DNA from 2 places in the Streptomyces sp. NPDC007157 genome. Region 1 is predicted to be linked to the other one. Evidence: riboswitches for the same ligand, from Rfam matches in the RefSeq annotation. Region 1 holds a riboswitch; the other holds the start of a gene.
The links. Region 1 has a riboswitch for cyclic di-AMP ahead of ABZ642_RS40830 (C40 family peptidase). Riboswitches for the same ligand answer to the same signal wherever they lie in the genome.
Positions count from the first base shown of each region.

Region 1 (10,812 bases):
CCGGGTCGTGGCTCGCCGCCTGCGCGGGAGTGGTGGTCAGGGGGAGTGCCAGAAGGAGCGAACCGGCTATCGCCGTCAGAGCGGTTGCGATGCGACGCTTGGCGCGTTGCATGATGCCTCCTGAAACGGGTGGGGTTGTTCAGGAGTGTCGGGACGGGTCTACGCGCGCCGCATCGGTGAAGTCGCCAGTCTTTACGAGTCAACTAACTCGCCAGTAACGTCTTTCGTGTGGTGATACCGGTGAATCCCCCACCTCTTGACCGCACTTCGCCACCGCAGACGTCCGACGCGGGGCCATGCCCGGCTTCGGCGCTCCCCGAGGGCGTACGCGCCCGGGTGCGACGCGTCGTATACGAAGATCAGCGCGCCCTGGCCGAACTCGTGCCGCGCCTCACCGCACGGCAGACGGCGGGACTCGACCCGCTGCCGGCCGAACCGGCCGAACTCGCCCCACGGCTGCTCCACGCCCTGCGCCGGGAGATCCGTGCCCTGCCCGACGACACCCGTCGGCTGCTGCTCCTGGCCGCGGCCGACCAGTACCCGGTCGCCACCCACGCCTTCCTGCGCGCGGTCACGGCCGGCCGGCTCGACACCCGTCCACTGGACGCCGCCGAGACCGCCGGGGTCGCGCACGCCGGTGCCGGCGGGGTGTTCTTCCGGGACGCCTGGACCCGGATCGCCGCCTACGGCACCGCCTCACCGGCCGACCGGCGCGAAGCCCACCAACTGCTCGCCCGGGTGCTGGGCGGCAAGGACGACACGACCCGCCGCTCCTGGCACCGGGGCGCCGCCGCGCTCGGCCCCAGCGCCCGGCTCGCGGCGGAACTCCGGGTCGCCGCCGACCGCGCCCGTGCCGAGGGCAGACCCGCGCTCGCCCGCGCCCTCGCCGAACGCGCCGCCGACCTCTGCCCGGACCCGGTCGCGGAGGCCCGGCTGCTCGCCCTGGCCGCCGCCGACGCCTGGCGCTCCGGAGAGCCCGACCGGGCGAGACGGCTCGCCGCCCGTGCGGACGACTCCGCCCTCGACGGCGTCCTCGCCCTCAGAGCCGGCAACGCCTCGGAGGCCTTCGACGCCCTGCTCACCGCCGCCGTCCGGCAGGAACGTTCCGTCGACTCCGCCGACTTCCTCGCCCTCGCCACCGAGGCCGCCGTCTACACCGGCGATCTCGGACGCTGCCGCGAGGCCCATGACATCGCCCGGTGGCTGGGCGTCTCCCCGCCCGGCATCCTCGCCGGACTCGCCGCCGCCGTAGAGGGCCGCTACGACGACGCCCGGATCCTCCTCAAGGGCACCGCCGGCCGCTGCGGGCCCGGCGGCGACCCCGGTCTGCTGGTCCACTCCGGCATGGCGGCGCTGATGCTCGGCGACCACACCCGCGCCGCCACCGCCACCCTCCGGGCCGCCGCCTCGGCCCGCGCCCACGGCATCCCGGCGACGGCCGCTCAGGCCATGGAGTTCCGCGCCTACGCCGACTTCTGGACCGGCCGCACCCGGGCCGCCGAGGCCGCCGTCCAGGAGGCCCTGGACCAGGCCCACGCCACCGGACAGGACAACGGGGCCTGCCACCTCCAGGCCGCGCTCGCCATGTTCGCCGCGGTCCGGGGCGACGAGGAGGCCTGTCGCGAGCGCACCGCCGCCGTCCACGCGCACGCCCTGGCGCACGGGCTCGGCCTGCCCGCCGCCCTCGCCCAGTGGGCGCTCGCCTTTCTCGACCTGGCGGGCGGCCGCTTCCCCGCTGCCGCCGCCCGGCTGCGCGCCCTCGCCGGGTTCGGTCCCGGACACGGCCACCGGGCCATCCGGCACCTGGCCACCCCGCACTACGTCGAGGCCGCCGTCCGCACCGGAGACACCCGGGTCGCCCGCGCCGCGCACGCCGACTACCACCGCTGGGCCACCGCCGTCCGCAGCACCGACGACCTCGCGCTCAGCGCCCGCTGCCGGGCCCTGCTCGCCCCCGGTGCCGAGGCCGTCCAGCACTACCGTGCCGCCCTCGACCTGCACGCCCGGGGCACCCGGGACTTCGAACGCGCCCGTACCGAGCTGCTGTTCGCCGGGGCCCTGCGCCGGCTGCGACAGCGCCCCGAGGCACGCGACCGTCTGCACAGCGCCCTGGCCGCCTTCGAGTCCTTCGGCGCCCCGCACTGCGCCGCCCAGGCCCGTGCCGAACTCCGCGCACTGGGCACGGCGTTGACACCTGCCACCACCGGTGCGCCGGACCCGGCCGCCGTCCTCACCGCCCAGCAGCTCATGGTCGCCCGGATGGCCGCCGAGGGCGCCACCAACCGCGAGATAGCCGACCGCCTCAACCTCAGCCCGCGCACCATCGACCACCATCTCCGGGGGGTCTTCAGCCGGTTGGGGATCCGATCCCGGATCGAACTGGTACGGCTGCTTGGCGAGTCGCCCTAGGTCCGTCGGTCGGGTGCGGCGCCATCGTGGCTGCTCGCGCAGTTCCCCGCGCCCCTGAAAGGGCGTTGCACAGGCGACCCCGAAGGGGCGCCGGGAACTGCGCGACCAGCCCTCACGCAGCCGCACCCGACCGATGTGGCCTTGCCCCGGCACTAAGGCGCTTCCCGCACCCGGAACGCCTCCGCGTCCCAGTCACCGTCCAGCCGCCCCGACAGCCAACTCGGCGCCGCCGCACGGAAGTCGGCGGGCGCCAGCGCCCCGGCCCCGGCGGGCAGCGCACCCAGCAGCGGCGCCCCGGCCACCTCCGGAAGATCGGCCACATTGCAACGCGACGCCAGATCCGGGGAACCGGGCCAGCTGCCGATCACCACGCCCAGCAACTCCAGCTCACGGGCCCGCAGTTCACGGGCCGTCAGCTCGGTGGTGTTGAGCGTGCCGAGTCCGGCCGACGCCACCACCAGCACCGGGGCATTCAGCAGCCGGGCCGCGTCCGCCAGGGTGCCGCCCGCCGCGTCGAACCGTACGAGCAGCCCGCCCGCCCCCTCGACCAGCACCAGTTCGTGCTCGGTGGCCAGCTTGGCGGCGGCCTCCGCCACCTCGTGCGGACGCACGGGGGCCGCCCCGGCCCGCCGGGCCGCCGTGCCGGGCGCCAACGGCTCGGGGAAACGGGCGAGTTCGGCCGTCGTCACCGGGCCCGCGAGCCGCGCGACCTCGTCGGCGTCCCCGCAGTCGTCCGGTCCTACCCCGGTCTGCGCGGCCTTGAGGACCGCCACCGAGCGGCCCGCCGCGAGTGCCGCGGCGGCGACCGCGGCCGTGGTGACCGTCTTGCCGACCTCGGTGCCCGTCCCCGTGATGATCAGGATCGGCATGTTCATCCCTCCCGCGCGGCGGCACACACCGCGCGCGCGATCCGTGCCACGTCCGCGTCGCCCGTGACGTACGGGGGCATCGTGTAGACCAGGTCGCGGAACGGCCGCAGCCACACACCCTCGCGTACGGCGGCCGCGGTGGCGGCCTTCATGTCCACCTCGTGGTCGAGCTGCACGACCCCGATGGCGCCGAGCACCCGGACGTCCCGTACGCCGGGGATCTCCCGGGCCGGCGCCAGGCCGTCCCGCAGTCCCGTCTCGATCCGCTTGACCTCCGCCTGCCAGTCCTGGCCCAGCAGCAGCCCGAGGGAGGCACAGGCCACGGAGGCGGCCAGCGGATTGGCCATGAACGTCGGTCCGTGGGCCAGCACCGGCACCTCGCCCCGCGAGATGCCCTCGGCCACCCGGGGCGTGCACAGGGTCGCCGCCATCGTCAGATAGCCGCCGGTCAGCGCCTTGCCCACGCACATCACATCGGGGGTGACGGCCGCGTGGTCCGCGGCGAACAGCGCACCCGTACGGCCGAAGCCGGTCGCGATCTCGTCGAACACCAGCAGCACGTCGTGCGCGTCGCAGGCCTCGCGCAGCACCCGCAGATAGCCGGGGGAGTGGAACCGCATCCCGCCCGCGCCCTGCACCACCGGCTCCACGATCACCGCGGCCAGTTCGTGCGCGTGCTGCTCGATCAGCGACCGCAGCTGGTCGGCGTACGACTCCTCGTACTCGGCCGGCGGCGCGTCCGCGAAGACCTGGCGGGGCAGCACCCCGGACCACAGCTCGTGCATCCCGCCCTCGGGGTCGCACACCGACATCGGCTGCCAGGTGTCGCCGTGGTAGCCGCCCCGCCAGGTCAGCAGCCGCTGTTTCGCGGGGCGGCCGAGGGAACGCCAGTACTGCAGGCACATCTTGACCGCGACCTCGACCGAGACCGAGCCGGAGTCGGCGAGGAAGACATGCTCGAGACCGGCCGGCGACATGTCGACAAGGAGCTTCGCCAGTCGTACCGCGGGCTCGTGGGTGAGCCCGCCGAACATCACATGGCTCATGCGGCCGAGCTGGTCGCGCGCGGCCTCGTTGAGCACCGGGTGGTTGTAGCCGTGGATCGCCGACCACCAGGACGACATCCCGTCGACAAGGTCGCCCGAGCCGTCCGCGAGCCGCAGCCGGACCCCGCTCGCCGACTCCACGACGAGCGGTTCGGCCCGGCCCGGCATCGGTCCGTACGGATGCCAGACGTGCCGCCGGTCCAGCTCCAGCAGCTCGGGGACGCTCAGGTCAGGCATTGGGCGCGAGATCCGTTCCGGCGCCCCGGCGGCGGACGGCGACCAGGTCGGTCCGCGGCTCGTTGGCCTGAGCGGTGGCGTCCTCGTGGGAGCCGCAGACGCCCGACCCGCACCCGGCCTCGGCATGCGACCCGCACCCGGCCTCGGCGTGCGATCCGCACCCGGCCTCGGCGTGCGACCCGCAGCTGCCGGCCGCGACCTCCGACCGGTGCTGCGGCAGCGTCACCTCGTCGGCTCCCTCGACCACGAACCCGGCGTCCGCGATCATCTCCAGGTCGGCCTGGCCGGCCTGGCCCTCGGTGGTGAGGTAGTCGCCGAGGAAGATCGAGTTGGCGAGGTGCAGCGCGAGCGGCTGCATGGTGCGCAGGTGGACCTCGCGGCCGCCCGCGATGCGGACCTCGACGTCCGGGCAGACGAACCGCACCATGGCCAGGATCCGCAGACAGCGCTGCGGGGTGAGGTTCCACTCCTTGGCCAGCGGGGTGCCCTCGACCGGGATCAGGAAGTTGACCGGCACCGAGTCCGGGTCCAGCTCGCGCAGCGAGAAGACCACGTCGACCAGGTCCTCGTCGGTCTCGCCCATACCCGCGATCAGGCCGGAGCAGGCGGAGAGGCCGGCCGCGTGCGCCTTGTTGACGGTATCCACCCGATCGGCGTACGTGTGCGTGGTCGTGATGTCCCCGTACGTCCCCTCGGACGTGTTGAGGTTGTGGTTGTAGGCGTCCGCGCCCGCCTCGCGCAGCCGCTCGGCCTGACCGTCGGAGAGCAGACCGAGGCAGGCGCACACCTCGACGCCCTCGTTCTGCTCCTTGATCGCCTTGATGGTGCCGGCCACCCGGTCGACATCCCGGTCGGTCGGGCCGCGTCCGCTCGCCACCAGGCAGACCCGCTTGGCACCCCCGGCGAGGCCCGCGGCGGCCGCCTTCGAGGCCTCGTCGGGTTTCAGCCAGCTGTACTTGAGGATCCCGGTCGAGGAGCCGAGGCGCTGCGAGCAGTAGGAGCAGTCCTCAGGACACAGGCCCGACTTGAGGTTGACCAGGTAGTTGAGTTTCACGCGCCGGCCGAACCAGTGCCGGCGCACCTTGCCGGCCGCGGTCACCACATCGAGCACGTCGTCGTCGGAGGTCGCCAGTACGGCGAGCGCTTCCTCGCGGGTCGGCAGCTCGCGCCGAAGCCCCTTGTCCACCAGCGTGTTCAGCAGGTCCATGAGAGCCGATCCTGTACTACGAGGCTGCTCCGGGCCAAGGAGAGTTTGCACAACCCTGTCAGTTCAACGTGTGGGTATTGCCACACAGTGGGTGGCTGGTCGTCCCGCTAGGGTCTGTTCACTGCCTACAAATTCACCGGAGGAGCCATGGCGTTCGGCTGGATCGACGAACAGGCGGAACTCCGCCGCCGCGCCGGACTGGTACGGACCCTGCGCCCCCGCGCCGCCGACTCCCCGCTGCTGGACCTGGCGAGCAACGACTACCTGGGCCTCGCCCACCACCCGGAGGTGGCCGAGGGCGCGGCCGCGGCGGCCCGGACCTGGGGCGGCGGCTCCACCGGCTCCCGGCTGGTCACCGGCACCACCGAACTCCACACCGAGCTGGAGCGCGAGCTGGCCGAATTCTGCGGGTTCGAGGCGGCCCTGGTCTTCTCCTCCGGCTACGCCGCCAACCTCGCCGCCGTCACCACCCTCGGCCCGCACGGCTCCCTGATCGTCTCCGACGCCCTCAACCACGCCTCGCTGATCGACGGCTGCCGGCTGGCCCGGGGCACCACCCAGGTCGTCGGACACGCCGACCCGGACGCCGTACGCAAGGCGCTCGGTACCCATGAGGGGCCCGCGGTCGTCGTCTCCGACACGGTGTTCTCGGTGGACGGCGACGCGGCACCGCTGGCCGCCCTGGCCGAGGCCTGCCGGGAGCACGGCGCCGGGCTGCTCGTGGACGACGCCCACGGGCTCGGGGTGCTCGGGGACGGCGGCCGGGGCGCGCCCCGCGCGGCCGGGCTCTCCGGCGCCGACGACGTGGTGGTCACGGCGACCCTGTCGAAGTCGCTGGGCAGCCAGGGCGGGGCCGTCCTCGGCCCGGCCCGGGTGATCGACCATCTGGTGAACGCGGCCCGGACCTTCATCTTCGACACCGGCCTGGCCCCCGCCGCGGCGGGGGCGGCCCTGGCGGCGCTACGGCTGCTGCGCCGGGAGCCGGAACGCGCGGAGCGGGCCCGTCAGGTCGCCGCGGAGCTGCACGCACGGCTGACCGCCGCGGGTCTGGAAGCGGTGCGTCCGGACGCCGCGGTGGTCTCCGTGCGGGCCCCGTCCCCGGAGGGGGCCGTGCGGTGGGCGGCCGACTGCCGTACGGCAGGCCTGGCCGTGGGCTGTTTCCGTCCGCCGTCCGTGCCGGACGGCATCTCACGGCTCAGGCTCACCGCCCGTGCGGACCTCTCCGGGGCCGAGATCGAACGCGCTGTACAGGTGATCGGTGAGACACGACCATGAGTCGGCGTGACAGGGCCGGGTCCTGACCGATTGCGGATACGGAGTCGGTTACGGGCTGATCAGCCGGTGAGCGCCGACAGGAAACCCGCCCAGCTCCCGGGGGAGAAGAGCAGCGCGGGTCCGGCCGGATCCTTGGAGTCGCGTACGGCGAGCAGTCCGGTCAGCCGACCGGAGCGCGGCCGTGCCGTCTCCACACAGTTGTTCGCTCCGGTGCTGTAGCTGCTGCGCAGCCACCGCAGTCCGTGCAGATCAGCACTTGAAGGTACGTTCCGAGGCAGTGCAGTCATGGTGCCTCCTTACGCGCCGTCACCTATCCCGGCGATGTAATCCAACGAGTCCTCGGGCGAAAGGGCGTGGATCTTAAGGGTGTTGAAGGCCTCCGTGTAGGCCTGGAGGTCTTCTTTCCGTTCGAGGTAGAGGCTACTCGTCAACTGGTCGAGAACAACCACGTCCAGATCGGAAGTGCTCGGAAATGAGAAGATTACGAAAGGCCCGGTGACGCCGATATGCGCTCCGGCCGAGAACGGCAGCACCTGGAGCCGTACCTGGGGCAGCCGGGCCGACTCCACCAGCCGTTCCAGCTGTCTGGCCATCACGCCCGGGCCGCCGACCTCCCGGCGCAGCACCGCCTCGTCCAGCACCGCGTTCAGCTCCAGCGGCGGACGGTTGCGCAGTACGTCCTGCCTGGCCAGACGTACCTGCACGAGGGCGTCCAGGGCCTCGTCGTCGAGTCCGTCGGCGGCCGCCCGGGTCACGGCACGCGCGTACTCGGGGGTCTGCAGCAGGCCCGGTACGACCGAGGTCTCCAGCGTGCGCATCGCACTGGCCTGCGACTCCAGACTGATGAAATCCCGGTAGGTGGGCGGCAGCACCCCACGATAGGCATGCCACCAGTGGTGTCGCCCGGCGGTGTCCTCCGACCCCGCCAACACCAGCAGCAACTCGCGCAGTTGCCCCTCGACCACGCCGTAGGCGTCGAGGAGTAACCGCACATCGGCCGGTTTCACACCGCTGGCGCCGGTCTCGATCCGGCTCACTTTCGACTGATGCCAGCCCACCAGACGGGCGGCTTCACCGCTCGTGAGGCCGGCGCCGGTGCGCAGTGTGCGCAGTTCGGCGCCCAGTTTCCGGCGGCGTACCGCGGGACCGTTCTGCATGGGCTACTCCTTACTCCTTCCGAGCCGCCCAAATACGCTCTGGGGTCGCAGAGTTCACCGCATCGAGCGACAGATATATGCATATCTTGGTGGATCGCTCCCCTGACCGTCCTGGTAATGGCAGTCTGACGAAGAAGCACCAGTCCGGGACCGTACTCGAACCATCCGCACCGTGTCGGGCTCCGGTCCCGTGGGAAAGGGACGACGTCGCCATGGCAGACCACCTGGAAGCATCCGTCACTCTGCCGAGCGATCCCGCCTCGGTCTACGCGGCCCGCTGCTACGTGCTGAGCACCCTCGCGGAATGGGGGCTGCCACCGGAGACGGAGACCGCGGACACCATCCGCCTCATCGTCTCCGAACTCGCCACCAACGCGGTGCAACACACCTTCGGGCAGTCACCCACCTTCACGGTGGGCCTCGTCCTCGACCGTGACGAACAGCTGCGCATCGGCGTCACGGACAGCCATCCGCGGTTCCCCAAGAGACTCCCAGCCGCGGTCCAGCAGGACAACGGGCGCGGCATGGTCATCATCCGCTGGCTCACCGCGGAGTGCGGCGGCAAGCTCCGGGTGCGCCCCACCCGGGAGGGCGGCAAGACCGTCTTCATCGAACTGCCCTGGGCAGTCCCGGCCGGTACGGTCACCGCCGCCGGCCAGCAGGAACCGTAGCCCCGAGTTCCCGCCGGCCGGCCGCTGGATGGGTCAGCTGACCCGGCCGTACCAGACGCTTCGCGTCCAGATCTTCTGGAGCTTCACCACGTCCCCGGTCTTCGGGGCGTGCCAGATCTTTCCCTTCCCGGCGTAGATGCCGACGTGGTACACGCTGGAACCCGAGTGGAAGAAGACCAGGTCCCCGGCCTTGCGGTTGCCGGCCGAGATGTGACGGGTCTTGTTGTACTGCTGGGCCGCCGTACGCGGGAGCTTCTTGCCCGCCTTCTTGAACGAGTACAGCGTGAGTCCGGAGCAGTCGAACCGGTTCGGTCCGGTGGCACCCCAACTGTAGGGCGAGCCCTTCTTCGAGGCCGCGATCCGAAGTGCTTTCGTCCCCATCGTGGCGGCCGAGGCGTCGGAGGCGACACCCGGGATCACGATGGAGCCGCCCACGGCGGCGATGGTGAGCGCCGAGGCCGTGCCGGCCCGCGCCATCAGCGACGGGACACGATTGAGCGCAGTCATGCGCAACCCTTCGTCAGCCGCCTGTGAAGGATGACCTGTCGGATTCGGGCTGGCGAAGTTGCCCGGCCGTGTTGCCACGGCTTCACCCCAAGGGCTGCACGGCCCGGTCATGCTGCGACCGTTCCGGCGACCCGTCGTGCTTGGGTCCTCCACTCCTGCCGATCCACTTCCGTCGACCGGGCATCCGGACGGCGGCAGGACTCGGCGTCCGCCCGGATCGCCCCGCCGTTGTGGCGGGGGCTTGTCGTCAGACAGGGATCTTCACTCACCCGTGTCCGAAAATCCCAACGGAACCGTGGATTTGTGGGGTTAGTCACCACCCACCCGTTCGGGTGGACAGCACTGTGTTCGATTATTCGTCAACTGCCCGACGTAGCCCCGGACCTGCACCGAAGCCGTCCGCGGGCACCTTCGAGCACGCACCTTGAGCGGCCCCGGCGGTCAGGTAAAACCACGCCATCCTCCGCCGAACGGCGGTAACCCCTTTGGGTCGTTTCAACTCCGGCCCGGCCGGCCGGTGGACGCGTGGCTCCGGACTTCGCCCGGCGTCACCGTACGCAGTCGGGCGGGAGTGCGACGCGCGCGGTCCGGCGTTCGCCGTCGAGCACCCGCAACGCCCGTGCCAACGTGTCCCCGTGAAGCTCCGTCTCGCCCCGTCCATGCATCAGGGCGAGCGCGTCGCGCAGCTCGGCCGCCGCGCGCACCAGCGCCTGCGCGGCGCGCAGCCCACGATAGGTGTCCTCGTTCTGCGCCGGGTTGATTCGGCCCAGCAGGTCGACCACGTCCAGATAACGGTCGATCAACTCGCCCTCGGCGCGGGTCAGCGCGGGCAGCGGCGGCAGTTCAGGTGGCAGCATCGAGCGCTCACCCCTCGTCCGGCAGGCCGGGCGAGGGCCGGCGGCCGGGCACGATCCGGTCCACCAGCCCGTACGCCAGCGCCGCCTGCGCGTCCAGCACCAGATCCCGCTCCAGATCCTGGTGGACCTGGGCCGGTGTGCGCCCGGTGTGCCGGACGAGCATCTCTTCCAGCAGCGTGCGGGTCCGGTCCAACTCCGTCGCCCGGATGACCAGATCACTCGGCTGGCCCTGTACCGGTTCCGGCAGCGACGGCTGCTGGAGCACGACGCGCGCACCCGGCAGCACGGAGCGCTTGCCCGGGGTGCCCGCCGCGAGCAGCACCGCGGCCGACGCCCCGGCCTGCCCCAGGCAGATCGTCTCCACGTCACAGGTGACGTACTGGACGGTGTCGTAGATCGCGGCCATCGCGCTGAACGAGCCGCCCGGAGAGTTGATGTACAGCGAGATGTCCCGCTCCGGTGCCGCGTGCTCCAGGTACATGAACTGCGCCATCACATCGTTGGCCGAGATCTCGTCGACGGGCGCGCCGAGGAAGACGATCCGCTCCTCCAGCAGCTTCGAGTACGGATCCAGGGT
Region 1 covers NZ_JBEYFE010000035.1:29,050-39,861, reverse strand. Annotated here, with positions in the region: gene ABZ642_RS40875 (triacylglycerol lipase) at 1-112, opposite strand, end outside; gene ABZ642_RS40870 (LuxR C-terminal-related transcriptional regulator) at 229-2,409, shown strand; gene bioD (dethiobiotin synthase) at 2,562-3,278, opposite strand; gene ABZ642_RS40860 (adenosylmethionine--8-amino-7-oxononanoate transaminase) at 3,281-4,561, opposite strand; gene bioB (biotin synthase BioB) at 4,554-5,768, opposite strand; gene ABZ642_RS40850 (8-amino-7-oxononanoate synthase) at 5,916-7,043, shown strand; gene ABZ642_RS40845 (DUF397 domain-containing protein) at 7,103-7,330, opposite strand; gene ABZ642_RS40840 (helix-turn-helix transcriptional regulator) at 7,340-8,200, opposite strand; gene ABZ642_RS40835 (ATP-binding protein) at 8,413-8,871, shown strand; gene ABZ642_RS40830 (C40 family peptidase) at 8,905-9,378, opposite strand; cyclic di-AMP (ydaO/yuaA leader) riboswitch at 9,382-9,595, opposite strand; gene ABZ642_RS40825 (hypothetical protein) at 9,927-10,235, opposite strand; gene ABZ642_RS40820 (ATP-dependent Clp protease proteolytic subunit) at 10,243-10,812, opposite strand, start outside.

Region 2 (17,725 bases), on a different contig from region 1:
GGTCGTACGCCACGACGACGGTGTCCCGGCGGTCCGGCTCGAACGGCACGGCCGGCAGGTCCAGCACCTCGGCGGCGACCAGGCCCAGGATCCGCGAGCCGCGGTCGGGCAGCAGGGACACCGAACGCGGACTCGTCCGCGTCGTGGACAGCAGGAGCGCCAGCCGACGCAGAGCGCGCAGGCACATCTCGGGGCTGTCCTGGAGCCAGGCGTAACGGCCCGACATGCCCGCGGCGAAGCCGAACGGGGACAGCGTGCCCAGCACCTGGCCGCCGATCACGTACTGCCAGTCACGCAGTCCCGACGGCTCGCCGAGGGCGGCGGCCCGCTCCAGCATCCGGGTCTGGCGCTCCCGCGTGGGCAGCCACCGCGCGTCCTCCGGCTCGGGCAGCAGCGCGTGCTGACGGCGGGCCGTCTCCAGGTCGCCCGCCATGAGCGCGTTGTACACCAGCAGATACCGGTCCGGCCAGTCGGCGAAGTCGCCCTCGTGGCGGGCCAGTTCGGTCATCGCCTCCTGGTGGCGCTCCTCCCGCTCGAACGCCGACACCAGCTCCCGCAGGACGGTCAGCGAATCCGGGTTGTGGCTCAGCACCGTGCGCAGCGGCGGGATCGCCAGGAAGGACAGGCCGCGTTCGACACACGCGTACCCGAAGTCGAAGAGGTTCTTGGCATGGTCGGGCCGGGCGGCGAGCGCGGCGGCGGCCTGTCCGAGGTCCTCGAAGCCGGCGGCCTCGGCGGCCCGCTCGACCACGAGGGCCACCTCGGCGACCGGCGCGTCCTCCCCGGCGGCCCGCAACTGGCGTACCGCCCCGGGCAGATCCCCGGAGTCCAGGTACTCCCAGGCCTTGACGAGTTCGGCGGACTTGGGGCGACGGCTGCGGCGCGAGAACATACCGGGGATCATCACCCGCGGGGTGACGTGTCCTCAACACAATTGTGCGAGGCACCCCCTCGGGGCCTCAGGGCAGCGGCTGTTCCGCCCAGATGACCTTGCCGGCGGGGGTGTACCGGGTGCCCCAGCGCTCGGCCATCTGCGCGACCAGGAACAGTCCCCGGCCGCCCTCGTCGGTGGTCGCCGCGTACCGCAGGTGCGGCGAGGTGGTGCTGGCGTCGGAGACCTCGCAGATCAGCGTCCGGTCGCGGAGCAGCCGTACCCCGATGGGCGCACGGCCGTGGCGGATGGCGTTGGTGACCAGCTCGCTGAGGATCAGTTCGGTGGTGAACGACAGCTCGTCCAGTTCCCAGTCCGCGAGCTGACGGGTCACCTTGGCCCGCACCTCGGAGACGGCCGCCGGGTCGGCCGGCACCTGCCACTCGGCGACCTGGTCCGCGCCGAGCGCCCGGGTGCGGGCGACGATCAGCGCCACGTCGTCGCTGGGGCGGGCCGGCAACCGCTCCAGGACCGCCGCACAGGTCTCCTCGGGGGTGCCGCCGGCCGCCGACTCCAGCGCACCGGCCAGCAGTTCGAGCCCCTCGTCGATGTCCCGCTGCCGGTCCTCGACCAGCCCGTCGGTGTACAGGACCAGGCTGCTGCCCTCGGGCAGCTCCAGGTCCGCCGTTTCGAAAGGCAGTCCGCCCACCCCCAGCGGCGGTCCGGCCGGCACGTCCGGGAACCGCACACTGCCGTCGGGCCCGAGCAGCGCCGGCGGCGGATGACCGGCCCGGGCCACCGTGCAGCGCCGGGAGACCGGGTCGTAGATCGCGTAGAGGCAGGTCGCCCCCGTGACCGGGGCCGTGCTGTCCGCCGGGACCTCGTCCTGGTCGATGCGGCTCACCAACTCGTCCAGCAGGCTCAGCAGCTCGTCGGGGGTCAGATCCAGCGCCGCGAAGTTGTGCACGGCCGTGCGCAGCCGCCCCATGGTCGCCGCCGCGTGCAGCCCGTGCCCCACGACGTCCCCGACCACCAGTGCCACCCGGGCCCCGGACAGCGGCAGGACGTCGAACCAGTCGCCGCCCACCCCCGCCTGCGCCGGCAGATAGCGGTAGGCGATGTCCAGGGCGCTCTGCTCGGGCAGACTGCGCGGCAGCAGACTGCGCTGGAGGGCCACCGCCATGCTGTGCTCGCGCGTGTAGCGGCGGGCGTTGTCGATGGAGACGGCGGCCCGGGCCACCAGCTCCTCCGCGAGCGCCAGCTCCTCCGTGTCGAACGGCGCGAGCTTCTCCGAACGGCAGAAGTTGGCCACCCCCAGCACCAGGTTCCCGGCCCGCAGCGGCACCGTGATCAGCGAGTGGATGCCGAACTCCAGGATCCGGCCGGTGAGCTCCACGTCCTGGGCCCGCCAGCCGGGCGCGTCCTGCAGCCGCGGCTCGACGACGGAGTCGCCGGTGTCCAGACAGCGGGCCTGCGGCGATGACGGCACGAACCGGATCCGTTCGCCGACCTGGTAGAGCGGGGCGTCCTTGCGGAGGCCGGTGAACGCCACCCGGCGCAGCGCGTCCCCGGGCTTGGGCTCCTCGCCCTTGAGGACCGCGTCGTACAGGTCGATGGCGGCGTAGTCCGCGAACCGGGGCACGGCCAGCTCCGCCAGTTCCTCGGCCGTACGGGTGACGTCCAGGCTGGTGCCGATGCCCACCCCGGCGTCGTACAGCATGTTCAGGCGCTCGCGGGCCACCTCGGCGCGCCCGGACAGGGCGCGCAGCTCGGTGGAGTCGCGCAGGGTGATGACGCTGCCGGGCGGGCCGCCGCGCACCTCGATGGGGCGCTGGTTGACGGCCAGCAGCCGGTCCTTGACCAGGTGCACCTCGTCGGTGGCCATCCGCCCCGAGGCGATCAGCTCCGCGGTGTCGCTGTCCAGGCCGAGGTCCCGCACCTTGCGGTGCTCCGCGTCCGGGGGCAGGTCCAGCAGGCGCTGTGCCTCGTCGTTGGCGAGCATCAGCCGGCCGTCGCCGCCCACGATCAGCACCCCCTCCCGCACGGAGTGCAGCACCGCGTCGTGGTGCTCGTACATGCGGGTCATCTCGTGCGGGCCGAGGCCGTGCGTCTGACGCCTCAGGCGTCGGCTGACCAGCGCCGTGCCCGCCGTCGCCAGCGCCAGCGCGGCGGCGGCCGAGGCCAGCAGCAGCGGCAGCTGCTGGTCGGCGGCGCCACCCACGTGCGCGGTGGTGATGCCGGCCGACACCAGCCCCACCACCTTGCCGTCGGTGTCCCTGACCGGGACCACGGCCTGCACCAGCTCCCCGATGGTGCCGTGGACCTCCTCGGTGACGGTCCGGCCGGCCAGCGCGGGCCCGATGTTCCCGACGAACTTCTTCCCGATGCGGTCCGGTTTCGGGTGCGTGTAGCGGATCCCCTCGGTGTTCATGACGACGATGAAGTCCACCCCGGTCGCCTTGCGGGCCGCCTCGGCCTTCGGCTGGAGGACGGTGGTCGGATCCGGCAGCCGCAGCGCCGCGGCGGTGCCGGGCGCGTTGGCGAAGGACTCGGCGACGGCCACGGACCGGTTGCGGGCCTCCATGCTGCTGTCGTGCCGCACCTGGAGGACCTGTTCCACCGCCGCCGTCACGACCAGCAGCAGCACGATCACCACCTGCAGCATGAACATCTGTCCGGCCACGCTGCGGCCGCTGCGCGCCGACCACCACCGTCCGGAACGCATATGCCCCGGCCGGGTCGCCGTCCGCTCCCGCTCCGCGCGCGGCGCGTGCGGAGCCTCGGAAGGAGGCGGCCGGGTCTCGGACCGGCCGGGCAGACGGACCATGAGCCCATGTCTACACTGCCCGGCCCTGCGAGGCGAGAGGGTCTCCGGAGGCAACCGGCCCGATGCCCCGTCGTGTCGGGTCATGGCCGGTCCCCGGGCGCCCGGCGGCGGGTGGCGAGCAGCAGCGCCACGTCGTCGGGCCGGTCGGTGGCGTGCCGGGCCGTGGCGGTGAGCCGGTCGGCCACCCCGGCCAGTGATCGGCCGCCGCGCCGGCCCGGCGCCGCCCCGGCCTCGGCCAGGGCCAGCCGCAGCGCCGTGATGCCGTCGTCGATGTCCTCGCCCGGCCGCTCCACCAGCCCGTCCGTGTAAAGGGCGAGGATCGCGTCCGGCTCCAGCTCCAGCTCGGTCACCGGATACCGGGCCCGCGGGTCCACGCCGAGCACCACTCCGCCGGGGATCTCCAGGACGCGGGTGCGGCCGTCCGGGGCGCGCAGCAGCGGCTGCGGATGACCTGCCCGGGCGACCCGGGCCAGTCCGGTGGCGGGGTCCAGGCGCAGATAGCAGCAGCTGGCGAACTGGCCCGGGTCGAGATCGATGAGCAGATGGTTGGTGCCGCACAGCACCTCGTCGGGCGGCCGGTCGCCGAGCGCGAACGCCCGTACCGCGCTGCGCAGCTGGCCCATGGTGGCCGCCGCCTGCACCCCGTGTCCCTGGACGTCCCCGATGACCAGGGCCAGTCCGTCGCCGGCCTCGACCACGTCGTACCAGTCTCCGCCCACGTCCATGCCCTGGGTGCCCGGCAGATAGCGGCCGGCGGTCTCCACCCCCGGGTGGGCCGACAGCCGGCGGGGCAGCAGCGCCTGCTGGAGTCCGCGGGCGAGGGCGGCCTCGGTGTCGTACCGCTGGGCCTTCTCCATCGCGTGCGCGATCAGGCCCGCGAGCGCCGTGAGGACGGTGCGCTCCTCGGTGGTGAAGCCGCGCTCGACGTCGAAGCCGAGGATGCAGGAGCCGACCGGGCGACCGGAGGCGATCAGCGGCAGGAAGGCGCGGGCGCCCACGTCGGCGTCCAGGGCGAGGCCCGGGTAGGTGTCCGCCAGCCCCCGCATCGACTCGAAGAACAGCGGTCTGCCGGTGGTGAGGGTCTCGACGCCGGGGATTCGGGCGTCGAGACCGACCCCGTCGAAGGGGGCGAGGAAGCCCGGCGGGAAGCCGTACTCCCAGGCCAGGTAGAGATGCCGGTCCTGGAGGAGGTAGATGGCCAGTCGGCGGCCGCCGAAGGCCGGGAGCAGCTCCTGCATCACCACCGCCGACACCTGGCGTGCGGTCACCGCGTCGGTCAGTGCGATGGCCAGGGCGATCGGCCGGTACAGCGGGGCCGTCGGGGCGCCGCCGACGACGGCCGGACCGCCCGCCGCACCCGGCTCCGGCGGGCTCGGCAGGGTCACGGCCGGGTCGATCCGGTTGGTGGGGACGACCGTGCCGGTGACGACGTCGGGGCCGGGGTGCAGGGACAGGGCGAGCCAGTCGCCCTCGCCGGTGTCCCCGTGGCGGACCTGGAAGTGCACCGGGTCGGGGGAGAGCAGCGCACCGCGCCAGTGGTCGTCGTACGGTGATCCGCCCAGCCACGGCATGACCTCCCACACGGGCCGCCCGAGCAGCTCGGCGGGCGGCCGGCCGGTCAGGCGGGCGGCCGCCGGGTTGACGTAGCGCAGCAGCCCCGAGCGGTCCAGGCAGAACACACCCTGGGGGAGCAGATCGGCCACCCTGTCGGCGAACCCGGTCGGGCCCGGGTCGACGACGACCCCAAAGACCAGGGGCGGGTCCGGGGCGCCGGGCGGCCGCCACAGTTCCAGCAGGCGCGGGGCGCCGTCCGCGGCCCGCACCCGCAGCGGGGACTCCGGCGGGCGGCCGGCCGCGGTCTCGCGCAGCGCGGTCAGGACCTGGTGGGCGTCGGTGGGCGTCACGGCCGCCGCCAGTTCGGCGCCGGTGGCGGGGAAGTCCTTCGGCGAAACGCCGAGCAGGGCGTGCAGCCGGTCGTCCGCGGACACCGCCGAGGTGGCCGGATCCCAGGTGAAACGCCCGGCGCGGGCCGTCCCCGGACGCGTCGTGGGCGGGTGTACGCACACCGGCTCGCCCTCCCAGGCGACCGCCGCGTCGCCCTCCTCGGCCACCAGCGCGCGCAGCCCGGCGCCCAGGTCCTCGGCCAGCCGGCCCAGGTGGTCCAGGCCGGGCAGCTCGTCCTCCGCGTCCGGGACCGCCGGACGCAGCACGGTGAGCACCCCGAAGGACGGCGCGGCCCCGGGCACGGGCGTGTACACCGATCCGAACTGGAACGGCAGCCCGGCCGCGAACTGGGGGTAGCGGCGCACCATCTCGGTGGCGTTGGGCAGCACGACCCGTACCCCGAGCCGGTAGGCGTCCGCGACCGGGAAGGGCCGGTCCATGTGCAGCCGCCACCAGGGCCGGAACAGCGGGCCGGGCAGCCCCACCAGCGTCGCGAGCCGCAGCAGCCCGGGGGCGTCGGCGCGCAGGTACACCCCGGCTACGTGGCCGCCGGCCGCGTCCAGGGCGCCGGTCGAGGCGTCGACCAGCAGCGCGGTCAGCCGTTCACGCGCCCGGCCCAGGTGCTCGCCGCTCCCAGTCATCCGGTCCTACCTCGTCCGTGCACCGCCGGGTGGGGACACAGCAAGAATGCGCCACGACGCCCACGGAACGCACCCGGGCGGCACCGACCGGTTGCTCCTCGCGGAGCGCCGGCTCAGCCGTCGGCGACCGGGCGCAGCACCAGGTGACCGTTCTCCCGGGCGGCGGCCATGGCGAACGGGAAGGCGTCCGTCTCCAGGCACAGCGGTACGTCCTCGGGGTGGATGCCCTCCCAGCCGAGCCGCACCCCCTCGGCGAGCCGCGCGGCGGCTTCGGAGTTCCGGGCCCGGTCCACGAACGGACCCGGGTCGAGGCCGTCGTCGGCCACCCGCCCGGCGATGTACTGGGCGCAGGCCAGGTCCTCCTCGGCCCGCCCGCCGTCCCCGGTGACGACGAAGGTGACCTCCGCGGGCCGTTCCCGCCGCAGGACGGCGGCGGTGGCCCCGGCGACCACGAAACTCGCGCACAGCAGCAGCCGGGCCCCGGCGACGGCCAGCGCCCCGGCCGTCCCGGCGGTGGTCCGCTGGACGACGGTGCGGCCCGCGACGTCCAGCGAGCGCAGCCGGGCCGGTGAGTTGGCCAGGTCGAAGCCCGGCACCACCGGACCGTCCTGGAAGGCCAGCCAGCCCGGGTGGCGGGCCTTCAACTCCAGCGCCTCGTCGAGGGTTTCGGCGAAGACGATTCGCTCCGCACCCCGCCGGAAGGCCCCGGCCGCCACGGTGAACGCCCGCATCACGTCGACGACCACGGCGACATCGGGCGGCGAGGAGAGCCCGGAGACACCGGTGAACGTGGTTCGCATCAGCCCATCATGCCCTGGGCGGCTCAGAGTTCGGGCTCCTCCGTCGGCAGCACCCGGGCCGCGCGCATCGAGCGCAGGGCCAGCAGGAGGACGCCGATGTCGTCCAGGTAGATCGGGTCGGGGAGGAGGTCGGTCGGCAGCACCAGGTACAGGACGGCGCCCCAGAACACCCAGCGCGGTCCGGTGGGCAGCCCGGCCCGGCGCAGGGTGCGCCGGGTGCGGACCAGTCGTACGAGCACGGTGACCGCCCCGGCGAGCAGGGCCGCCGCGACGATCGCGCAGATCACGAGCACGGTCGTGGTGGTGTCCATGGCTGTCCTGCCGTCCTGCCCCGGTCCGGCCCGGGACTCCTCAGTGGTCCGTCTTCCCGGTTTCGTCCTCGGGCATGACCGCCGGCCCGGCACTATCCTTCGGTGGCCGCAGGCCCTTGAAGACCCGGGTCAACTGCTGGAAGGGCGAGCCGGGTTGGGAGGCCGGTACGGCGGGGGCGGGAGTGTCACGGAGGGCGGCGAGCGCCTCGTCGGCCCGCGCGGCGGCCTCCCGGTACAGGTCGCGGGACCTGGTCATGGCCTCCAGGGCCTCGGCGTACTGCGCGACCCGCTCGCGTTCGCGGGCGAGCTCCTCCTCCAGCGTCATCAGGGTCCAGTTGTCGCGCAGATCGGCCAGCGCCTCCTCGGCGCCCTGCGGCGCGGGCTTGGACAGCGCGGCGAACCGGCGCAGCACGGCGATCAGTTCGGTGGACTCCGAGCCGTCCAGGAAGACGCTGCGCACCGCGTACTCCCGCGCGTCGTAGCCGGACGGTGCCGGATCCGGGGGCAGCAGCACGGCACCGCCGCGCGGCACCTCGACGCCGAGGTCGCGCACCGCCCAGTTGACGGCACGGAACTGCTGGGGCGTGGCCCGGTGCTCCACGACACGGTGGGCGAGGCCGGGCGGCAGCTGCCGGACCAGCGGCTGCCGGCCGAGCGCGTCGGGCGTCATCGCCTCGTGCACCACGAGGTTGACGCACCAGGCGTCCTTCGCGGCCTCGCGCAGTACTCGCCGCATGTCCTTGTCGTCGGCGGGCAGCGGGTTGACCGTGCGCATTCGCAGGCCCGCGACGGCCGGGTGGTAGTCCCACGCGGCCTCGCCGCCGTCCCCGGCCTCGTCGCCGTCGGGCCAGAACACCGTCGCCGGAGAGGGCCAGGCCTCGTCCCAGGGCCGCTCGGCCTCGGCGACGAGCTGCCACTCCCGTCCGGCCGCCTGGGCCACCAGGGTCAGCCGGGCGCGCACCGTCACCGTGCCGTCGTCGACGCGCCAGCGCGCCTCGAAGATCCGCGGGCCGGATTCCCCGGGCACGGCGGAATCGGCGGGCACGGCGGGCACGGCGGGCACGGCGGGTTCGGCGAAGTCGTCGAGGGCGCCGGTCTCCTTGCGGCGGCGCAGGATCCGGCGGATCACCTCCTCGGAGTCCGGGCCCGTGTGGCGCCCGCGGGCGGCCCAGACGGTCGGCGGAAGGACGGCGCGGTCGGTGGCGGAGTTCGACATGGGCCAATCTGCTGATGGGAGCGGGGTGTGCGTTCCAGTATCACCGCTCGGGAGCGTGTTACACAGGGTTGGGGCCGCCCGCGCACGGGGAATGCGCCCCGCACCCGGGGTGTGCACCGTGTGCGTCGTGCGACGCCGGTTCACCTGTGTCCCCGACCAGGCGGATTCCGGACAATGGTGCGGCGAACGGGGTCTGCTCGTCCATCCGCATCGGGGCGGGCCCCGTTCGCCCGGCCGACGGTGAACAGGTGAGGGGGCCGACGGCGATCCGTCGGCCCCCTTGAGCCCTTCGAGCCCTTCGAGCGGTTCAGCGTCGTGTCACGCGCCGCTCTCCCGGAGCATGTCCTCGCGCTCGACGAGCTTCACCCGCTCGCGGCCCTGCGGCTCGCCCAGCGCCCGCTCGGCGGCGTCCAGCCGGTACCAGCCCTCCCAGGTGGTGAAGCGGACGTTCCGCTCGGCGAGGAAGGCGTCGACGGCCTGCGGCGCGGGCGACTCGGGAGTGTGCAGCCGGTCGTTCGCGAAGTCGTCCAGCAGGTTGGAGACCGTCTCGTTGGCGTCGCCCTTGGTGTGACCGATCAGACCGACCGGGCCGCGGCGGATCCAGCCGGTGACGTACGTCGACCGGAGGTGGTTGCCGCTCTCCTCGATGACGCGGCCGCCCTGGTCCGGGACCGTGCCCGAGTCGATGTCCCAGGGCAGCTTGGGCAGCTTGTCGGAGAGGTAGCCGACCGCGCGGTAGACCGTGCCGAGCTCCCAGTCCTTGAACTCCCCGGTGCCCTTGACGTTGCCGGTGCCGTCCAGGGCGGTGCGCTCGGTGCGCAGGCCGGTGACCTTGCCGTTCTCGCCGAGGATCTCGGTCGGCGACTCGAAGAAGTGCAGGAAGAGCTTGTGCGGGCGGTCGCCGACATCGCGGATCGCCCAGTTCTCCAGGGTCTTGGCGACCATGTCGGCCTGCTTGTTGCCGCGCCGGGTCTCGATCGAGCCCGCGTCGTAGTCGATGTCCTCGGGGTCGACGATGACCTCGATGTTGGGGGAGTGGTCCAGCTCGCGCAGCTCCATCGGGGAGAACTTCGCCTGCGCCGGGCCACGGCGGCCGAAGACGTGCACCTCGAGGGCCTTGTTGGCCTTCAGACCGTCGTGGACGTTCGGCGGGATCTCGGTCGGCAGCAGCTCGTCGGCGGTCTTGGCGAGGATGCGGGCCACGTCCAGGGCCACGTTGCCGACGCCGAGGACGGCGACCTTCTCGGCCTCCAGCGGCCAGGTGCGCGGCACGTCCGGGTGGCCGTCGTACCAGGAGACGAAGTCGGCCGCGCCGTAGGAGCCGTCCAGCTCGATGCCGGGTATGCGCAGCTCGCGGTCGGCCGTCGCGCCGGTCGAGAAGATCACCGCGTCGTAGAAGGAGCGCAGGTCGTCGAGGCTGATGTCGGTCGGGTAGTCCACATTGCCGAAGAGCCTGATCTGCGGCTTGTCGAGCACCTGGTGCAGGGCCGTGATGATGCCCTTGATGCGGGGGTGGTCGGGGGCGACGCCGTAACGGATCAGGCCGAACGGGGCGGGCATCCGCTCGAAGAGGTCGATGGACACGCCGGGCTCGGCGGCCACCTCGGACTTGAGCAGGGCGTCGGCGGCGTAGATCCCGGCGGGGCCGGCTCCGACGATGGCTACCCGCAGGGGGCGCGGCATGATCAGGTTCCCTTCGAGTGAGGACATTCGATCTCGAACGGGAAGCCTAAACTAAGGCAGTCCTAAGTTAGTACGCGGGTCCGGTCTATGACCTCATAAGACGAACTTATGACTTCTGTCGGGTCCCGCTTATGGCCAGGAGACGATACAGCTCCCGTCCCGGTGCTTGGCGGCCGCCCCGGGCATGCACCAACCTGTCCTCTGCGGCGCACCGAGGCACGGTGACCGGAGGGCGAGGGGTGAGAGCGTGGACGCACGCGGGGAGACGACCGTCGCGGTCACCGGCGGCAGCGGATTCGTCGGCAGCCATCTGGTGCGCAGGCTGCTGCAGCGGGGCTACCGGGTGCACGCGACCGTCCGCAGCGCCTGTGACGCGGCCAAGGTCCGGCCCCTGTGGGAGCTCCAGGAGGCCTTCCCCGGCCGGCTCGCCCTGTTCGAGGCGGACCTGCTCAAGGACGGTTCCTTCGACGAGGCGTTCCGCGGCTGTGCGACCGTCTTCCACGTGGCCTCGCCGTTCCTGATGCCGGAGCGGATCAGGGACGGCCGCCGGGACGTGGTGGACCCGGCGTTGCTGGGCACCCGCAACGTGCTCGCGAGCGTGGACCGCGCCCCGGACGTGGCGACCCTGGTCTTCACCTCCACCGTCGGTGCGATCTTCGGCGACTACTCCGACGTCCGTGAGATGGCCGGCGGGATCCTGACGGAGAAGTACTTCAACACCACCAGCACGGTGGCCGGCAACCCCTACCACTACGCCAAGACGGTCGCCGAGCGCGCCGCCTGGGACGCCGAGGCCGCCCAGGACCGCTGGCGCATGGTCTCCGTCAACCCCGGCCTGATACTGGGCCCCTCGCTCACGCCCGCCTCCGAGTCCGGCAGCCTGTTCCTGCTGGACGAGCTGTTCAAGGGCTACTTCTGCTACGGCGCCCCGGACTTCAGCTTCACCACCGCGGACGTCCGCGACGTGGCCGACGCGCACATCGCGGCGGCGGAGAACCCGGCGGCGAGCGGCCGTTACATCGTGGCCAACGAGACGATGACGTCCTTCCACGAGATGTCCCGGATCATCCGCACCCGCCGTCCCCGGGATCCGCGTCTGCCGCGCACCGCGCTCCCGCACTGGCCGGTACGGATCCTCGGCCCCTCCTTCGGCCTCACCCAGGACTACATACGCAAGCACCTCGGCATCCGCTTCCGCGTCGACAACAGCCGGGGCGTCCAGGACCTGGGCCTCACCTACCGGCCCGTCGAGGAGACCCTCCTGGACCACCACGAGAGCTGGCGCACGCGGCGACGGAGGGTCTGACCCCGACGAACCCGACGGCCGGGGTTCAGGCCGGGCGAACCACCCGGTGGATCGCCGACTCCCCGGCGGTGTAGATCGACTCCTCGCGGATGGACGCCCCCGGGCTCGGCGCGTGGACCATCATGCCGTTGCCCGCGTAGACCCCGACGTGGCTGTCGTTGTCGAAGAAGAAGACCAGGTCACCGGGCTCGATGGCGGCCAGCGTCAGCGGGGTGCCGGCGAACGTCTGGTCCGGCGCGCTGCGCGGCAGCGACACGCCGGCGGCGCGCCAGGCGGCCTGGGTGAGGCTGGAGCAGTCGTACGACTCCGGCCCGGTCGCGCCCCAGACACAGGGCCGCCCGATCTGTGCCCGGGCGAACGCCAGCGCCTTCATGGCCTTGCCGGGCTCGGCCGCGGCACCGGGCACGAGGAAGGAGCCGGTGTCGGTGACGGCCGCCGCGGGGTAGGCGACCGGGGGTGCGGTGGGGACGGGTGCGGTCGGGTAGGCGGCCGGGGGCGCCGTCGGGACGGGGGTGGTGACCACCGGGGGCGCCGTCGGGACGGGGGTGGTGGGGACAGGCGCGGTGGGGAGCGGGGCCGGGGCGGCGGTGGCCGTCGCCATGGGAGGCGAGGTCAGCACGGCGGGGGAGGCCATCATCGCCCACGGCGGGTCCGTCACCGCGGTGGGTATCACCGCCGTGGGCATCGGTCCATCGAGCGCGGTCGTGGCCGGTGCGGTGGCGTAGGCGGCGGCAGCGGGCTGCATTCCGGCGGCGTAGGCGCCCAGGTCGGCGGCGGGCGCCGCGGGGAAGGCGCCGGTGCCGTAGTCGGCCCACGGCAGGGCGGCCGACGGTGTGGCGGCGGTCGGCATGGCGTACGCGGCGGCCGACGGTGTGGCGGCGGTCGGCATGGCGTACGCGGCGGTCGGCATCGCGGCGGTCGGCATGGCGTACGCGGCGGTGGGATAAGCGGTCTCCGCGGCGGCCGGGGGTGCGCCGAGGTAGGCGGCGGTCGCGTCCGGCGCCATGCCCGGGAAGGAACCGGTGCCCATCGTGCCCGGGACCGCCGCGGCCGGCATGGCGGGCGCGCCGGTGGCGAAGGCCCCCGTGTCGGTGGGGGCGGAGGTCGGGAAGGCGCCCATGTTCGTGGGCGCGGCGGTGGGGAAGGCGCCCGCGTTCGTGGGGGCGGCGGTCGGGAACGCCCCCGTGTTCGTGGGCGTCGCGGTCGGGAACGCACCCGTGTCGGCCGGCATCGGGAACGTGCCCGTGGCGCCCGGGGTCATGACCCGGAAGGAACCGGTGTCGCCCGGGCTCGCGGCGGGCATCGCACCCGCGTCCATGGGGGGCACGGCCGGGAAGCCGCCCGTGTCCGCCGGGGACATGGGCTGGGCGGCGCCCGGAGTCATGATGCGGAAGCCGCCCGTGTCCGCCGGGGACATGGGCTGGGCGGCGCCCGGGGACATGACCCGGAAGGCGCCGGTGTCCGTCGCGGGCACCACCGGGATGGCGCCCGTCTCCGTCACGGTCACCGCCGGGAAGGCGCCGGTACCGGTCAGGGCGTCGGTCCGGAAGGAGCCGGTGTCGCCGTACTGGCCGGGCATACCGGCGGGAGCCGGCCACTGCTGCGCCGGGACCTGGGCCTCGGGCGTGGGCCAGGAGGTCTGGGCGGCCGGGGCCGCCTGCGGAGCCGGGGCGGGCGCGGCCGGTTCGAGCGCCGCGATCGCACGCTGTCCGGTGCGCTGCGACAGCACCTCGCGCGCCTTGGCGATCTTCAGCTGGCTCTTGGTCTTGGACGTGCCCGGTGTGGCCCGCCGCGGCGCGGCCGCGGGCAGCGCCTTGGCCGCGCTCGACGGTCCCGGGGGCAGTGCCGCGGGGGACCCGGCCGTCAGTTCCAGCTTCGGGCGCTCCGTCAGTTCGCGGACGACCTCGATGTCGCTGTTCGCGGACGGCCCCGCGGTCAGTTCCGGCCGGGACGGGTCGGAGCCCTCCAACTGGCCGAGCAGGTCGGCCGCCATCGCGCTGACGGGCCGTCGCGGGCCGGGGCGGGCGGGCAGCCGGTCGGCGGGCAGGGCCGCCGGGACACTCGGTCCCAGCCGCGAGCGTGCGCTGTCGAACCACTCCTTGGCGATGTTGTCGAGGCCCGGGTCGTCGCGCCGGGGCCGCTTGAACAGCGGGACACCGCGGGACCGCGAGCCCCCGTTCATCGCACGTGTGGCGTTGTAGTTCCCGGTGGCGTTCTCTGCCTGGTCGTAGAGGCTGTCGATCCGCTGTCGAACCTCGTCACGGCTCTCGGACGCCATGGGGGTCGTGCTCCTTCCGTGCTCCGCCTACCGAGTTAGCTGTCGGGTTCGGGCGGGTCGATCCGGAAGGCATGCCCTACGGCCCTTGCCCCTCAGGGCAGTCGGCCGATTCACCCCAGTGGTTCGGTTGGGTCCCCGGCTCCGGATCGCCCCGTTGGGCACCGGATTAGGCGGAGGCCGCGCGGCCCGACGGGATTCGCCGGGGGGAGCCGAACGGCTTGCCCGTCAACTTAGCCAACTTGTGTCACTCGTGTGAAGGTTGAAGTGCGTAATGTCCGATACGTAATTGTGATGTTCGTCGTAGCGTTCGACAACCGGCCGTCGCGGGACGGTATTTCGCCGGCGTGGCGATCGCCGTCGTACGCCCGTCGGAGCTGGACCGGCGGCGGCCCGAGGGGCTGCTTCCTGTGAGGTCACCGTGAATTCGTGGGGTCGTTGAACACGGTGGCGCCGCGCCGCGTATAGGGCGGGGGATTTCCATGCCCGGCCGACCACGACATGCAGGGGAACGACCTTGAGACCCAACAGGCGCAGACGCCCGACCGGCGCACAACGCGCGACCTTCGCAGCGGTCGCCCTGATGCTCGGCGGCGGAACACTGGTCGCGGTGAACGTCTACGCCTCGGCCACCGAATCGGACCAGTCCGGGCAGACCGCCACCGCTCAGGTGTTGTCCGCGCCCACCGTCTACTGCCCCGACGTCGGCAGCCGGCTGACGGACGTGCCCGACGCGGCCCGGGAGGACGTCGACGGTGAACTCGCCCAGCTGGACCAGCAGATCGTGGCCGCCTACCAGCAGCTCAAGGAGTCGGCCGCGGCGATCCAGCAGAACCCCGGCCTCGCCGACCAGACGATCCTCGATCCGCTGAAGGAGAAGCGGTCGGAGTCCCTTCAGCGCATCGCCGACGCCATCGGCCGCGAGGGCGACCGCCCGCAGGGCCTCGACGATCTCGCCGCCTGCACCCTGCGCTCCTCGGACCAGGGCGCCGGGCAGTCGGCGTCGCCGCAGGACGGCGCCACACCGAGCCAGAGCGCCAGTGCCAGTGCCAGTGCAAGTGCCGGCGCGGGCATCGGCGGCCAGGGCGGCAACGGCCCCGTCGCCGCCGACTACGCCGACATCACCACCGTCCAGCCCAATGTCACGACCCCGGCCGAGCGGCCCGACGGCTCCACCGGCACCTTCGCCTCCAGCTGCGGCGTCAACGCGAACGGCCTGTTCAACTCGGACAACGTGATCGTGGCGCCCGGAGTCTCCAACGGCGCCCACCACTTCCACGACTACATCGGCAACCAGTCCAACAACGCCTTCGCCAGCGACGACGACCTCGCGAACGCCGACACGAGCTGTGCCGACCAGGGCGACAAGTCCACGTACTACTGGCCCGTGCTGCGGCTGCAGAACGGCAAGCAGGAGCGGGACGCCGACAAGCCGGGCGGCGGTACCGAGGGCAACGCCGGACAGATCGTGACGGCGAAGAAGGTCACGCTCACCTTCGAGGGCAACCCGACCTCCAAGGTCACCGAGATGCCCCGGCTGCTGCGCATCATCACCGGCGACGCCAAGGCCTTCGTCAACGGCCCGGCCAACGCCAACGCCTCCTGGAGCTGCACCGGTTTCGAGGACCGGCAGCTCAAGGACAAGTACCCGCTCTGCCCCTCGGGCAGTGACGTCGTGCGCACCTTCAGGTTCCAGAGCTGCTGGGACGGCCGGAACATCGACAGCGCCAACCACCGCACCCATGTGGCGTTCGCCGCGGCCGACGGCAGTTGCCCGGCCGGGTTCCAGGCGATTCCGCAGCTGGTGCAGCGCATCGTCTACGACGTCGACGCACCGAGCCTCCAGGACGGCGGCCGTACGGTTCCACTGTTCGCGGTGGACTCGTTCCCCGAGCAGCTGCACAAGCCGGTGACCGACCACGGTGACTTCATCAACGTCTTCGACGAGAGCCTGATGCGGAAGATGGTCGGCTGCATCAACTCCGGCCGCACCTGCGGGGCCGGGGCCGACGAGCAGCCGCCGTCGCAGAGCGCCGACCCCGACCCGTCGGAGTCGGCGAGCCCGGAGAACCCGCCGTCCGAGTCGGCGAGCCCGGTCACCGAGCCGAGCGACACGGCGACCCCGGCAGACCCGCCGGCCGAGACCGAGAGTGCCCAGCCCTCCGAGCCCCCGGCCGAGCCGTCCGCCACGAAGACCGCCGCCGGCGACACCGGTCTGCCGCAGGTCTACACGAGCGCTTCGCCCAAGAAGTCGTCGGGCACGGGGGGCGGTGTCATCAGCCGGCCGACCGAGCGGCCCGCGACCGAGACCCCGACCGGCACGGCGACCACGGCCGGCGCCGCCCCGGCGGGCCAGGAGGCGCCGTCCACCGCACCCCAGACCGAGCCGCAGGCCGTCCAGGGCGATCTCGCCGAGACCGGCGCCCACCTGTGGCCGGCCCTCTTCGGCGGAGTGCTGCTGGCCGCCGGGTTCGTGCTGCTGTGGCGCACCCGGTGGCGGTCGTCCTGACGCGTGCGACGCGACTCCGTCCGGCCTCGGCCTGACGGAGTCGACGCGGCTCCGCCTGACCCCTGTGCCCGGGGTCAGGCGGAGCGCAGCGTCCGCAGGGCGAGTTCGAACGCGGGGAGCATCTCGTCGTGCTCCGCGCTGTCGAGCCCGCCCAGGTGCAGGACGACGGGTCCGCGGGGCGTGACCACGGCCAGCGCGGACTCCCTCTTGGTCTCGTCCAGCAGCTCGCTCGTGTAGACGTAGTCGCCCCGTACCCCGGTGAGCCCGCCGGACGTGAAGGTCCGGTACCTGGCCTTGCCGGTGCCCTTCTCGGCGGCCACGAAGGCCCGCAGCACCGCGCCGGCGTCACCGCTGCCCGGCTTTCCGGTCGACACCCGCAGAAAGCCGATGGCCCCGGCGGGCTTGGCGTCGATCTCGCAGGCCAGGGTCACCGGACCCTGACGCAGCAGGCTCTGGGCCAGGTCGCCGTCCGTGCCGTTCGAGGCGTCCGCGGCCAGGCCGTCGACGGCGTCCGCCCGCCAGCCGCGGGCGATGTCGAACGTGACCGGCAGCGCGCAGGCCGAACCGGCGGCGCCGACCGTGCCCCCGCTCTGGGCCGCCCCGCTGGACGCCTGCCCCGAGTCCGTGACGTCGGTCGCGCGCGCCGACACCCCGCACCCCGTCAGCAGCCCCGCGAGCAGCGCGAGCGGTACGGCTCTTCTCCCCAGGGTCCCCACCCGTTGCCTCCCCTTCGGCGTCCCCGGCCGGTCACTGTAATCGAGGGCTACGACAGGACCGGACGGGTTTTGGTCCGGTGAGTCTGTGTTGACGGACTGTCATATTACTGAACCGTAACCTGACGGCTGCTACCGCGGGTAACAAGGTGCTCGCTACCGTCGGAGACCCCCGCGCCACCTCCCACGTCCCGCACGTCAAGGAGGTACCCCCATGCCTGTTCGCATCCGCCTGCTGGCCACCGCCGTCGCCGCCGCGGCCTGCCTCTGTGTACAGACCGTGCAGGCCACGGCCTCCCGGGCGGAGGTCTCCCGGGGCGTCACCATCCCCGCCTTCTACGATCCGCCCGCCGGTCTCCCCGCCACCGACGGCACCCTCATCCGCACCGAACCCCTCCCGCTGGCCCTGAGCCTGCCGAGCCTGCCCGGTCCGCTGCCGGGCCGCGCGACCCGGCTGATGTACAGGTCCACCGACTCGGCGGGCGGCCCCGTCGCGGTCACCGGCGCCTACATCGAGCCGACGCTGCCCTGGCTCGGCCCCGGCGCCCGTCCGCTGGTCGCCCTGGCGCCCGGCACCATGGGCCAGGGCGACCAGTGCGCCGCCTCCCTGGGCCTGGAACACCCGCTGC
Region 2 covers NZ_JBEYFE010000003.1:421,881-439,605, reverse strand. Annotated here, with positions in the region: gene ABZ642_RS07500 (hypothetical protein) at 1-892, opposite strand, end outside; gene ABZ642_RS07495 (SpoIIE family protein phosphatase) at 960-3,596, opposite strand; gene ABZ642_RS07490 (SpoIIE family protein phosphatase) at 3,779-6,283, opposite strand; gene ABZ642_RS07485 (2-phosphosulfolactate phosphatase) at 6,397-7,083, opposite strand; gene ABZ642_RS07480 (DUF1232 domain-containing protein) at 7,107-7,394, opposite strand; gene ABZ642_RS07475 (hypothetical protein) at 7,435-8,610, opposite strand; gene ABZ642_RS07470 (FAD-dependent oxidoreductase) at 8,929-10,293, opposite strand; gene ABZ642_RS07465 (NAD-dependent epimerase/dehydratase family protein) at 10,541-11,599, shown strand; gene ABZ642_RS07460 (NlpC/P60 family protein) at 11,625-13,877, opposite strand; cyclic di-AMP (ydaO/yuaA leader) riboswitch at 13,886-14,060, opposite strand; gene ABZ642_RS07455 (DUF1996 domain-containing protein) at 14,458-16,383, shown strand; gene ABZ642_RS07450 (lipoprotein) at 16,458-17,099, opposite strand; gene ABZ642_RS07445 (lipase family protein) at 17,311-17,725, shown strand, end outside.
Region 2: another riboswitch for cyclic di-AMP. It lies ahead of ABZ642_RS07460 (NlpC/P60 family protein); the one in region 1 lies ahead of ABZ642_RS40830 (C40 family peptidase).